Regions from separate parts of the Paenibacillus sp. G2S3 genome, predicted to be linked through region 1. Evidence: a T-box and tRNA genes for the amino acid it is inferred to sense, from the RefSeq annotation. Region 1 holds a T-box; the other holds one or more tRNA genes.
The links. The T-box of region 1 lies ahead of trpS (tryptophan--tRNA ligase). A T-box ahead of a tRNA ligase gene usually reads a tRNA of that ligase, here a tRNA-Trp.
Positions count from the first base shown of each region.

Region 2: it encodes a tRNA-Trp, which carries the amino acid that the T-box ahead of trpS (tryptophan--tRNA ligase) is inferred to sense. The anticodon was not compared.

Region 1 covers NZ_CP126095.1:5,655,734-5,661,178, forward strand. The annotation lists gene QNH28_RS24885 (metal-dependent hydrolase) at 1-529, shown strand, start outside; gene QNH28_RS24890 (hypothetical protein) at 638-826, shown strand; gene trpS (tryptophan--tRNA ligase) at 828-1,814, opposite strand; T-box leader at 1,876-2,115, opposite strand; gene QNH28_RS24900 (aldose 1-epimerase) at 2,250-3,224, shown strand; gene QNH28_RS24905 (alpha/beta-type small acid-soluble spore protein) at 3,429-3,659, shown strand; gene QNH28_RS24910 (O-methyltransferase) at 3,803-4,213, opposite strand; gene QNH28_RS24915 (M3 family oligoendopeptidase) at 4,641-5,445, opposite strand, start outside.
Region 2 covers NZ_CP126095.1:5,795,458-5,800,902, forward strand. The annotation lists partial or broken gene QNH28_RS29790 (BMP family ABC transporter substrate-binding protein) at 1-576, opposite strand, end outside; gene QNH28_RS25475 (AraC family transcriptional regulator) at 902-1,651, shown strand; tRNA gene QNH28_RS25480 (tRNA-Leu) at 1,779-1,857, opposite strand; tRNA gene QNH28_RS25485 (tRNA-Cys) at 1,872-1,945, opposite strand; tRNA gene QNH28_RS25490 (tRNA-Gly) at 1,958-2,032, opposite strand; tRNA gene QNH28_RS25495 (tRNA-Gln) at 2,039-2,113, opposite strand; tRNA gene QNH28_RS25500 (tRNA-His) at 2,133-2,208, opposite strand; tRNA gene QNH28_RS25505 (tRNA-His) at 2,254-2,329, opposite strand; tRNA gene QNH28_RS25510 (tRNA-Trp) at 2,353-2,426, opposite strand; tRNA gene QNH28_RS25515 (tRNA-Tyr) at 2,433-2,518, opposite strand; tRNA gene QNH28_RS25520 (tRNA-Thr) at 2,524-2,599, opposite strand; tRNA gene QNH28_RS25525 (tRNA-Phe) at 2,627-2,702, opposite strand; tRNA gene QNH28_RS25530 (tRNA-Asp) at 2,713-2,790, opposite strand; tRNA gene QNH28_RS25535 (tRNA-Met) at 2,817-2,893, opposite strand; tRNA gene QNH28_RS25540 (tRNA-Val) at 2,911-2,985, opposite strand; tRNA gene QNH28_RS25545 (tRNA-Glu) at 3,041-3,115, opposite strand; tRNA gene QNH28_RS25550 (tRNA-Ser) at 3,133-3,224, opposite strand; tRNA gene QNH28_RS25555 (tRNA-Asn) at 3,228-3,303, opposite strand; rRNA gene QNH28_RS25560 (23S ribosomal RNA) at 3,365-5,445, opposite strand, start outside.

The DNA.
Region 1 (5,445 bases):
CGTTCCACCGCAGCCTTTATTTATTACGCTGTATGCCTGTACTATTCTTTATTATATTTGGAGAACCATCGTTCACGCACGCCTTACGCGTAATATCAAGCTTAAGGATTTACATCATAGTGCTGGCGAACGTTATATTGTAATCCCTACAATTTCACTAAAGCGCTGGAACATAGTAAAGGTGAAAAAAGATGGCAGCTATGATGTAGGGCAGCTAGTCAATAACAGACTGGAATGGTTCAAACATGCTGTATGCTCGACTCATCCCGCTGTGGAGATATCCAAGTCGCACCCTGATATTCAGTCCTTTCTATACTTCACCTCTTATGCAGTAGCCGAAGTGGAGGAACTTCCTTCAGGATATATGGTGCGCTGGGGGGACGTGCGTTATTTACATCGCAAACAATACCCATTTGTGGCTGTGTTAGTGATGGACAATCAATATCGCCCTTTAAATACCTATGTAGGTTGGCTTAGCAGCGAGAAGCTCGACAAGCGATTTTCCATTGACCCTGGTTCTTTAAGATGAAACTGTAGACTTACGCAGAGATCTATTCTATAATCACAAAAAATCCCGGAGTATTATTATCATACTCCGGGATTCATTTTAGCAGACATAGAAAGGAAGGCTCTCCTAATGGGTAAAGGACTTTCACTTTGGTTCGCTTGTTCTTCTATTCTTATTCTTACTGCCGCTTCAATCGCGATCAGTTATAGCTTTTGGTTGGCACTTCTGCTCGGGTTTCTCTGTGTCATGAATATTGGCTGGGGATTTATCCTCAAGGCCAAGATCAGACGCAAACAGGAAAGCCTGAGCGCTGATTAAATTAACGAGCTGGCAGAAATCCCATCCGTTCTTTAACTCCATTCAACGTCTCAGTTGCAACAATACGTGCACGACCAGCACCTTCAGCGAGAATATCTGTAATCGCACCCGAGCTACGAATTTCATTATATTTTTGTTGTAAAGGCTCAAGCGTAGATACAACCACTTCAGCAAGATCCTTCTTAAAGCCGCCATACATTTGCCCTTCATAACGATCGGCAATTTGCTGGAGTGTCATTCCAGAACATTCGGAATAAATACTCATCAAATTACTGATCTCTGGCTTATTAGCTGGATCAAAAATCACTTCACGTCCTGAATCAGTCGTTGCACGGCTGATTTTTTTACGGATCACGTCCGGTGAATCCAACAGAGCAATGTAGCTGCCAGCGTTAGGGTTGCTCTTGCTCATTTTTTTGGTACCATCATCCAGAGACATAATACGTGCACCCACCTCTGGAATGTACGGCTCCGGAATGGTAAAGAATTCACCAAAACGATTATTGAAGCGGCCAGCTAAATCACGAGTCAGCTCCAAATGTTGCTTCTGATCTTCTCCGACCGGCACAAGATCTGCGTTATAAACAAGAATATCTGCTGCCATCAAGGAAGGATAGACGAATAAACCAGCGCCAACAGAATCTTTACCTGATGATTTATCTTTAAACTGGGTCATACGCTCCAGCTCACCCATTGCTGTAAGTGTCGTCATGATCCAGCCTAGTTCAGCGTGTTGTGGCACATGCGACTGCATATAGACATTAGAACGTGCAGGATCAATTCCCGCTGCAATAAAGAGGGCTGCTACGGACTCTGACTGCTCACGCAGTGCCGCCGGATCTTGTGCTACAGTGATCGCATGCATATCGACAACCATAAAGAAACATTGATGATCATCTTGCAGCTTCACAAAATTTTTCAGTGCTCCAATATAGTTCCCCAGTGTAAGTGAACCGCTCGGCTGAATGCCTGACAATACTTTTTTCATAATATAGACCTCCGTTTGATGTCATTTCTAAGTTTCCGAGAACGCAAAAAAAGCCCCATCCGCAAGGGACGTGAGACCGTGGTGCCACCCTTATTCGCTGCTTAATCTTGTTTAGACAAGAAGAAAACAGCCTTAGTCTTCCGTTAACGGGGAAGATCCGGCCGGTCTACTAGGGCATTTAGCTCCCGTTCAAGCTCGGCGCTCAGGGGTCCATTCATCAGGTTTGTCCTACCGGTTCGCATCAACCACCGGCTTTCTGAAGGTGCAATACCTGCCTACTTGTCCCCGTCATCACATTATCATCATGAATTAATGCCTTCATCATAGAACCATAAAGAGAAGTTGTCAAATCACTTAACCACTACCGTATAAATCTGTTATGATAAGGTTATCCATGTTCTATTCGATTACAGTTACGATAAAGGAGCATATCTCATGAAACAGGTGACCAAAGGGCAGTGGGGCGGTTATGATACTTATATTTTGCACAGCCGTGAACTGGAAGTCACGCTTTTGCCGCGACTAGGAAATAACGTGATTTCATTGTTTGATGTAAAGAAACAACGGGAAATTCTACGGCGGCCTGATGAAAGCGATCAAGCTTTCTTTATGCAAAAACCTTACCATTTTGGCATGCCGCTATTAATTCCACCCGGAAGAATTCGCAAGGGCCAATTTCAGTTCGAGGGTACAAGTTATCAATTTGACCAGAATACCGCTAATGACAATCATATTCATGGTCTACACCGAACTCAGGCTTGGTGTGTCAGCGATATTGAAGAAGATGAGGATGGTTGCGCGGTCACTACTGAATTCCGAACGGAAGATGATCCTCACTGGATGGAGCAATTCCCTATCCCACTTAAATTCGAAATGACATTTAGGCTTCAGGAAGCCCGACTTACCCAAACTTTAAAGGTTACAAATCTCGGAGATCATCGAATTCCTTTTGGAATCGGTTATCACACATGGTTTATGATTGATGGAGAACCTGAGCGCTGGAATCTTAAACTCCCAGTAAATAGTATTTATGAACTGAACGATGAATTGCTCCCTAGCGGCGATCTAATTCCACTTGGTGATCTGGAAGCCTTGAACACCGGAATGAACATGCAGGGAACTAATTTTGATACCGCTCTACGTATTGGAGAAGAACAGCCCGTAGAAGCCTTATTATTACGAGATGATGGTTATGGCCTTCGTTATACTGCTGACGAGAATCTATTCCGTCACTGGGTGCTATATACCAAAGGACCAGCAGATCAATTTCTGTGCATTGAGCCCTATACATGGCTCGCGAATGCACCAAATGTATCCGACGATGCTTCCTTCACCGGTCTTTTAACGATAGAACCCGGTCAAAGTCAGAATCTATCCACCGTGCTGGAAATGATCTATCCTGAGATTTAAAGCAGATATACATTATATCGGTCTTCCTTTACGATTACGTAAGGGAAGACCGATTTTTTTTGTTTGATTCCTAGCAATTAAGAAGTTTATATCCTCACTTTTAATTCACTAAAAATTACCATCCTTAAAACCTTTCGAACGGATGCATGAATTAACCTCTTAGCGCTCATACTATCTTCACAACGGGCGAAGGAGGTGACACACATGGGTCAAGCAGGTCAAGGTCGTAGCAGTCGTTCCAATAACCTGGTCGTTCCTCAAGCAACTGCGGCATTGCAACAGTTGAAATATGAAGCAGCACAGGAGCTTGGAGTAACGATCCCAGCTGACGGTTATTACGGGAACTACACTTCTCGCGAAACTGGTTCTCTGGGCGGTTACATCACTAAACGTCTAGTACAACTGGCAGAACAACAACTGTCCGGTCGTCAGTAACAACGTTATCTTAAGTGTTTTATCCGGCTAGGGCGATATCAAGCCTAAAGCCGAGTAGCTTTTGAGCCCTCTCACACTTCTTTCTGAAGCTGTGGGAGGGTTTTTGATTTAAAAAAACATTTCAAATTTTATGTAAATAACGCTTAACCAAAAAATTGTTCGGAACTTTCCACATAGGCATTACGAGGCGATCGAATCATTAGATTCGCCATATTGTAATTGGACTCCAACGTAGCATCTACAATCACCATTCCCTGTCTGATGGCGAACTCATAAGAAATTTCACCATGCGTCCAACGCCGCTTGTATTTCAGACTTTCCAACGCCATTAGTCGAAAAGAAGACTGCTGCCCCTCTGTCATCCCTTCTTTCACATCAGTGAATCCCCCACTCCGTCCAGAAAGCGGATTATGTCGTATGCCGAATTTTCCGATCATGTTATTTCGTATTTGCACAAATACCGTTCCAGAAGTTAATCCCGATAATTCTTCCTGCAGCTCCTTAAACACCATATCCATCTGTCTCGCTAATGATAGTTGTTCTGTCTTAAGCATACTTTTCCTCCTAAAAGTTTTGTGAGCTTAGCTTCGTTCGAGTTCACTTCGTACAAAACTTGCTTCGTAAGCATTCACTTAGTTTTGTGAGCTTGCTTCATTCGAGTTCACTTCGTACAAAGCTGACTTCGTAAGCGCTTGCTTCATTTTGAGAGCTTAGCTAAGTGGTTTTTCTAGCACGCCTTATATAAGGCTTAAGACTCATTATAGGTTACTGATAAAGGGTAAACAACATTATTCGGAAAAATTGGGTTATTATCCCTATAGATGCGCAAAATCCATAGATTAATCGTATATTTATTTTTAAAAATCGTGTTTTTTCGACATTATACCATTAAAAAAAGCCCCTATATCAGGGGCTTTTGCGTATTCATACTGAAAATTAGTTGCTTTTTTTACCGTGAAATTTGTCTTACTTTAGACTTTTTTAAATTAAGTGCTCCGTCATCTCCAAGAACTCATTAATGTCAGCTACGATCAGATCTGTAGCACCTTGCCAGAAGTCCGGCTTCGTCAGATCCACACCCAGATGCTTAAGTACCAAATCCTCTAAAGTCATCACACCAGTATCTTGCAACAAGTTATCATATTTGTCTGCAAAGGAAGCTCCTTCTTGCAGAGCCAGTCGATACAAGCCTGTGCTGAACATGTAACCAACGGTATACGGGAAGTTATAGAACGGCACATCAGTGATATAAAAATGCAGCTTTGAAGCCCAGAAATGAGGATGGTATTCCGAAAGCACTCCACAGAAGGCTTCCTTCTGTGCTTCCACCATCAATTCAGACAGCTCCTCAGCATTCACAAGTCCTTCCTTACGTTTCTCATAAAAGCGAGTCTCGAACAAGAACCGTGCGTGAATGTTCATAAAGAAGGCCACGCTGTTCTGAATCTTCGTTTCAAGCAGCGCCAGCTTCTCTTCAGCGTTGCTAGCGGCTTTAACCTGAGCGTCAGACACAATGACCTCTGCGAAGGTTGAAGCGGTCTCAGCAACGTTCATGGCATAGTTCTGATTAAATACAGGTTGATCGTCCAGCAGATAAGAATGATAAGCATGTCCCAGCTCATGCGCCAAGGTTGAAACATTGGAAGTGGTGCCGCTATACGTCATGAATATCCGTGATTCCTTGCTCTCAGGGAAGGATGTACAGAAACCTCCAGGGCGTTTCCCCGGACGATCCTCAACCTCAATCCAGTTATTATCAAAAGCACGCTCTGCAAACTCGGCCATT
Region 2 (5,445 bases), 140 kb from region 1:
TCCCTGGAATGTCCATACCGCCTACAAAACCGATCACATTCTCAGGATTAGCATTAGGCATATCTGATTGTGTTGCTAGCGCTGCTACAGCACCTGCCAGAAAAGATACTTCATTTGTTGCATAAGACATGTTGTACATATTCTCTGGTGCTTCATCTATATCGGTATCATAGTTAATGAATTTTTGTCTGGATATAATTCAGCCGTTGCATTAAACATCTCTGTAATTTCCGATCCGCCAGAAATAATAACATCCCAGTTCTCAGCGGCGATATCGTTAAACGTAGGCTCCCATTTCGTTTTATCGACACCCATTTCTACAACCTTTGTTTCTGCACCCAGTTCATCCTTAACCTTTTGCAAACCGCTATTTGCAGAGTCAAAGAATGATTTATCTCCAAGTGTTCCTGGAATCAGAAGTACAACTTTGAGTTTATCCCCTGAACCTGTTTCTCCACCTTCGACTGCATTAGATCCTGCATTCGCGGAAGATCCATTACTCGACGTATTATTTCCACAGGCTGTGACCATTACCATTACTACTAGTAACAACAAAGAAAGAACTTTCTTTTTCATTTTCTATTCCCCCTATTTATAGTTGGTTAGTAATTTGAGAGGCTCTCCTTCTTAGTCCGTTGTATATTTCACGATTTAGATGGAAACTCTCATGTTGCAAGTTACATTGTCAACAATTTAATGATTTTAACGAATAGACTCAAAAATAGAGAGAAAATTATCATTTTTATAAATTATCCGACTAATTTCCGAACGAGATGGCCAGTCAGGTTGCTAATTTTCGGATTTGTTGATACGATCATATCAAATATTAATGAAAATAATTATATGATTTCGGTCATATTTTTGTACGATTCGGCTAAAACGTAATTATTGGAGGGTCATCATGGATCGTGTTCTATATATTGTAAATGCAGCACATGAGGTTAATACCTATATTCCACCGCATCAGCATGAATGCTATGAACTGGTCTATTACTTAAATGGATCGGGCACTACTAATGTGGGGTCGCGAAGTTATCATTTTCGTTCTTCTTCATTCGCGCTAATACCACCCAATCATAAACATGACGAGAACCATCGCGAGGATGCTACTATACTATTTGTAGGCTTCCATTCAAATCACCCAAATATGGAGAATTTGCAAGGCGTCTATGAAGATGATAAAGACCATACTGTTCTACAAATCTTGCTTCGGATGAAAGCAGAATTTACACGCAAGCAAGATGGATTCTCCGAACTATTGAATCTGCAAATGAGCGAAATCACTGTTCATCTGATACGGCTTCTTAGCGCCTCTGGTTTTCAGTCTCCAACGGAAGACAGAGTACAATATGTTCTAAACTATATGAATGAGCATTACCGCCATAAGCTATCAGTCGCAACACTCTCTGAGATGTCTGGATACAGCTATGATCGTTTCCGCCATTTATTTAAAGAGCGATTCGGTTCTTCACCTCTGCGCTATCTACTATTGAAACGTCTGGATTATGCAAAATCTCTCTTGCAGCATACCCAAATGCATATCTCTGAAGTATCCGCTGCCGCTGGGTTTGTGAATGACGCCCAATTCTGCAATATGTTTAAACGTGAAGTTGGTCTCACGCCGCGGGCATTCCGATTAAGCAGTCAATAAAACAACACTCCACACAAAAGGCCGTTGATTAGAGACGCCTCTAATTCAACGGCTTAAGAATAAAAGCTCAAAGACAAAAAAGGTTTGTAAAGTTGCTTATACAAGCGACTTTACAAACCTTTTGATATACCGGCGAGAGGACTCGAACCTCCACGGTTTCCCTCTCGATTTTGAGTCGAGCGCGTCTGCCATTCCGCCACGCCGGCACATATGAAATTAATGGAGGCGCCACCCAGATTTGAACTGGGGATAAAGCTTTTGCAGAGCTTTGCCTTACCACTTGGCTATGGCGCCATATGAAAAATTTGGAGCGGACGACGGGAATCGAACCCGCGACCCTCGCCTTGGCAAGGCGATGCTCTACCGCTGAGCCACGTCCGCATAAAATGGCTGGGGATATAGGATTTGAACCTATGCATGACGGAGTCAAAGTCCGTTGCCTTACCGCTTGGCTAATCCCCAATAACATTTTAAAGTAAAATGGGGCGACTGATGGGTCTCGAACCCACGAATGCCGGAACCACAATCCGGTGCGTTAACCCCTTCGCCACAGTCGCCATATTAAACTGAATTTTGTTGCCATTCTTCTTTGTTAAAGTAAATGGGGCGACCGATGGGTCTCGAACCCACGAATGCCGGAACCACAATCCGGTGCGTTAACCCCTTCGCCACGATCGCCATATTAAACTTTAGAAAGAATTTGGCAGGGGCAGCAGGAATTGAACCCACACCAACGGTTTTGGAGACCGTTGTTCTACCTTTAAACTATGCCCCTAAAAACTGGTGGAGGATGATGGATTCGAACCACCGAACACTTACGTGAGCAGATTTACAGTCTGATGCGTTTGGCCACTTCGCTAATCCTCCAAGGATGGTGCCGGCGAGAGGACTTGAACCCCCAACCTACTGATTACAAGTCAGTTGCTCTACCAATTGAGCTACACCGGCATGGCACTCATTCTATTGTGGAAATCATGGTGGCTCGAGACGGATTCGAACCGCCGACACGAGGATTTTCAGTCCTCTGCTCTACCGACTGAGCTATCGAGCCAAGGTAAAAATGGCGGAACCGACGAGATTCGAACTCGCGATCTCCTGCGTGACAGGCAGGCATGTTAGGCCAACTACACCACGGTTCCAAAAGATACAATTGCTTAATGAAAATTGGTTGCGGGGGCAGGATTTGAACCTGCGGCCTTCGGGTTATGAGCCCGACGAGCTACCGGGCTGCTCCACCCCGCGTCGTTCTTAAATATTTATGGTGGAGGCTGAGGGATCGAACCCCCGACCCTCTGCTTGTAAGGCAGATGCTCTCCCAGCTGAGCTAAGCCTCCATAAACAACAATTGTTATTGTACCAAACTACACTATGTAAAATCAAGTGAAAATTTGGTGACCCGTATGGGATTCGAACCCATGTTACCTCCGTGAAAGGGAGGTGTCTTAACCCCTTGACCAACGGGCCATACTAAGTAAAATTTGTGGCGGAGAGAGGGGATTCGAACCCTCGAGACGCTTGTGGCGCCTACACGATTTCCAATCGTGCTCCTTCGGCCAAACTCGGACACCTCTCCATATGGCTCCCCGAACAGGACTCGAACCTGTGACAACTCGATTAACAGTCGAGTGCTCTACCAACTGAGCTATCAGGGAATATTCATACCAGGCTTGATCGCCTGAAAACTGAATCCGAGTTGAATTTGCGTTTTAAGTATAGGATAAGCCCTCGACCGATTAGTATTGGTCAGCTCCATGCATTACTGCACTTCCACCTCCAACCTATCTACCTCGTCGTCTTCAAGGGGTCTTACTAATTGGGAAATCTCATCTTGAGGGGGCTTCACGCTTAGATGCTTTCAGCGCTTATCCCGTCCGTACGTAGCTACCCAGCCATGCTTCTGGCGAAACAACTGGTGCACCAGCGGTACGTCCATCCCGGTCCTCTCGTACTAAGGACAGCTCCTCTCAAATTTCCTGCGCCCACGACAGATAGGGACCGAACTGTCTCACGACGTTCTGAACCCAGCTCGCGTACCGCTTTAATGGGCGAACAGCCCAACCCTTGGGACCTACTTCAGCCCCAGGATGCGATGAGCCGACATCGAGGTGCCAAACCTCCCCGTCGATGTGGACTCTTGGGGAGATAAGCCTGTTATCCCCAGGGTAGCTTTTATCCGTTGAGCGATGGCCCTTCCATGCGGTACCACCGGATCACTAAGTCCGACTTTCGTCCCTGCTCGACTTGTAGGTCTCGCAGTCAAGCTCCCTTATGCCTTTGCACTCTTCGAATGATTTCCAACCATTCTGAGGGAACCTTGGAACGCCTCCGTTACTCTTTAGGAGGCGACCGCCCCAGTCAAACTGCCCGCCTGACACGGTCCCCGTACCCGATAAGGGTACTAGGTTAGAACCTAGATACGATCAGGGTGGTATCCCAACGGCGCCTCCACCGAAGCTTGCGCTCCGATTTCTACGGCTCCCACCTATCCTGTACAGATCGTACCCAAATTCAATATCAAGCTGCAGTAAAGCTCCATGGGGTCTTTCCGTCTTGTCGCGGGTAACCTGCATCTTCACAGGTATTAAAATTTCACCGGATCTCTCGTTGAGACAGCGCCCAAGTCGTTACGCCATTCGTGCGGGTCAGAATTTACCTGACAAGGAATTTCGCTACCTTAGGACCGTTATAGTTACGGCCGCCGTTTACTGGGGCTTCGGTTCATAGCTTCGGGTTACCCCTAACCACTCCCCTTAACCTTCCAGCACCGGGCAGGCGTCAGCCCGTATACTTCGCCTTGCGGCTTCGCACAGACCTGTGTTTTTGCTAAACAGTCGCTTGGGCCTTTTCACTGCGGCCCCCTCGTGCTATTCACACTACCGGGGCACCCCTTCTCCCGAAGTTACGGGGTCATTTTGCCGAGTTCCTTAACGAGAGTTCTTCCGCGCGCCTTAGAATTCTCTTCTCGCCTACCTGTGTCGGTTTGCGGTACGGGCACCTTCTCCTGGCTAGAGGCTTTTCTTGGCAGTGTGAGATCATGACCTTCGCTACTACAATTTTCGCTCCCCATCACAGCCCAGCCTTAATGATGTGCGGATTTGCCTACACATCAGCCTCACTGCTTAGACGGACATATCCATCAGTCCGCGTCACTACCCTCCTGCGTCACCCCATCGCTCATAGCGGATTACGGTGGTACAGTAATTTCAAACTGTTGTCCTTCGACTACGCCTTTCGGCCTCGCCTTAGGTCCCGACTTACCCTGAGCGGACGAGCCTTCCTCAGGAAACCTTGGGCTTTCGGCGGATCAGATTCTCACTGATCTTTTCGTTACTCATACCGGCATTCTCACTTGTATGCTGTCCAGCGCTCCTTACGGTACACCTTCAACCCACATACAACGCTCCCCTACCCCAGATACATACGTATCTAGCCATAGCTTCGGTGGTGTGTTTAGCCCCGTTACATTTTCGGCGCAGAGTCACTCGACCAGTGAGCTATTACGCACTCTTTCAATGGTGGCTGCTTCTAAGCCAACATCCTGGTTGTCTGTGCAACTCCACATCCTTTCCCACTTAACACACACTTGGGGACCTTAGCTGATGGTCTGGGCTGTTTCCCTTTTGACAATGGATCTTAGCACTCACTGTCTGACTCCCGGCAATAAGTATATGGCATTCGGAGTTTGACTGAGCTTGGTAATCCTTGCGGACCCCGCACCCAATCAGTGCTCTACCTCCACTACTCTTATACCGAGGCTAGCCCTAAAGCTATTTCGGGGAGAACCAGCTATCTCC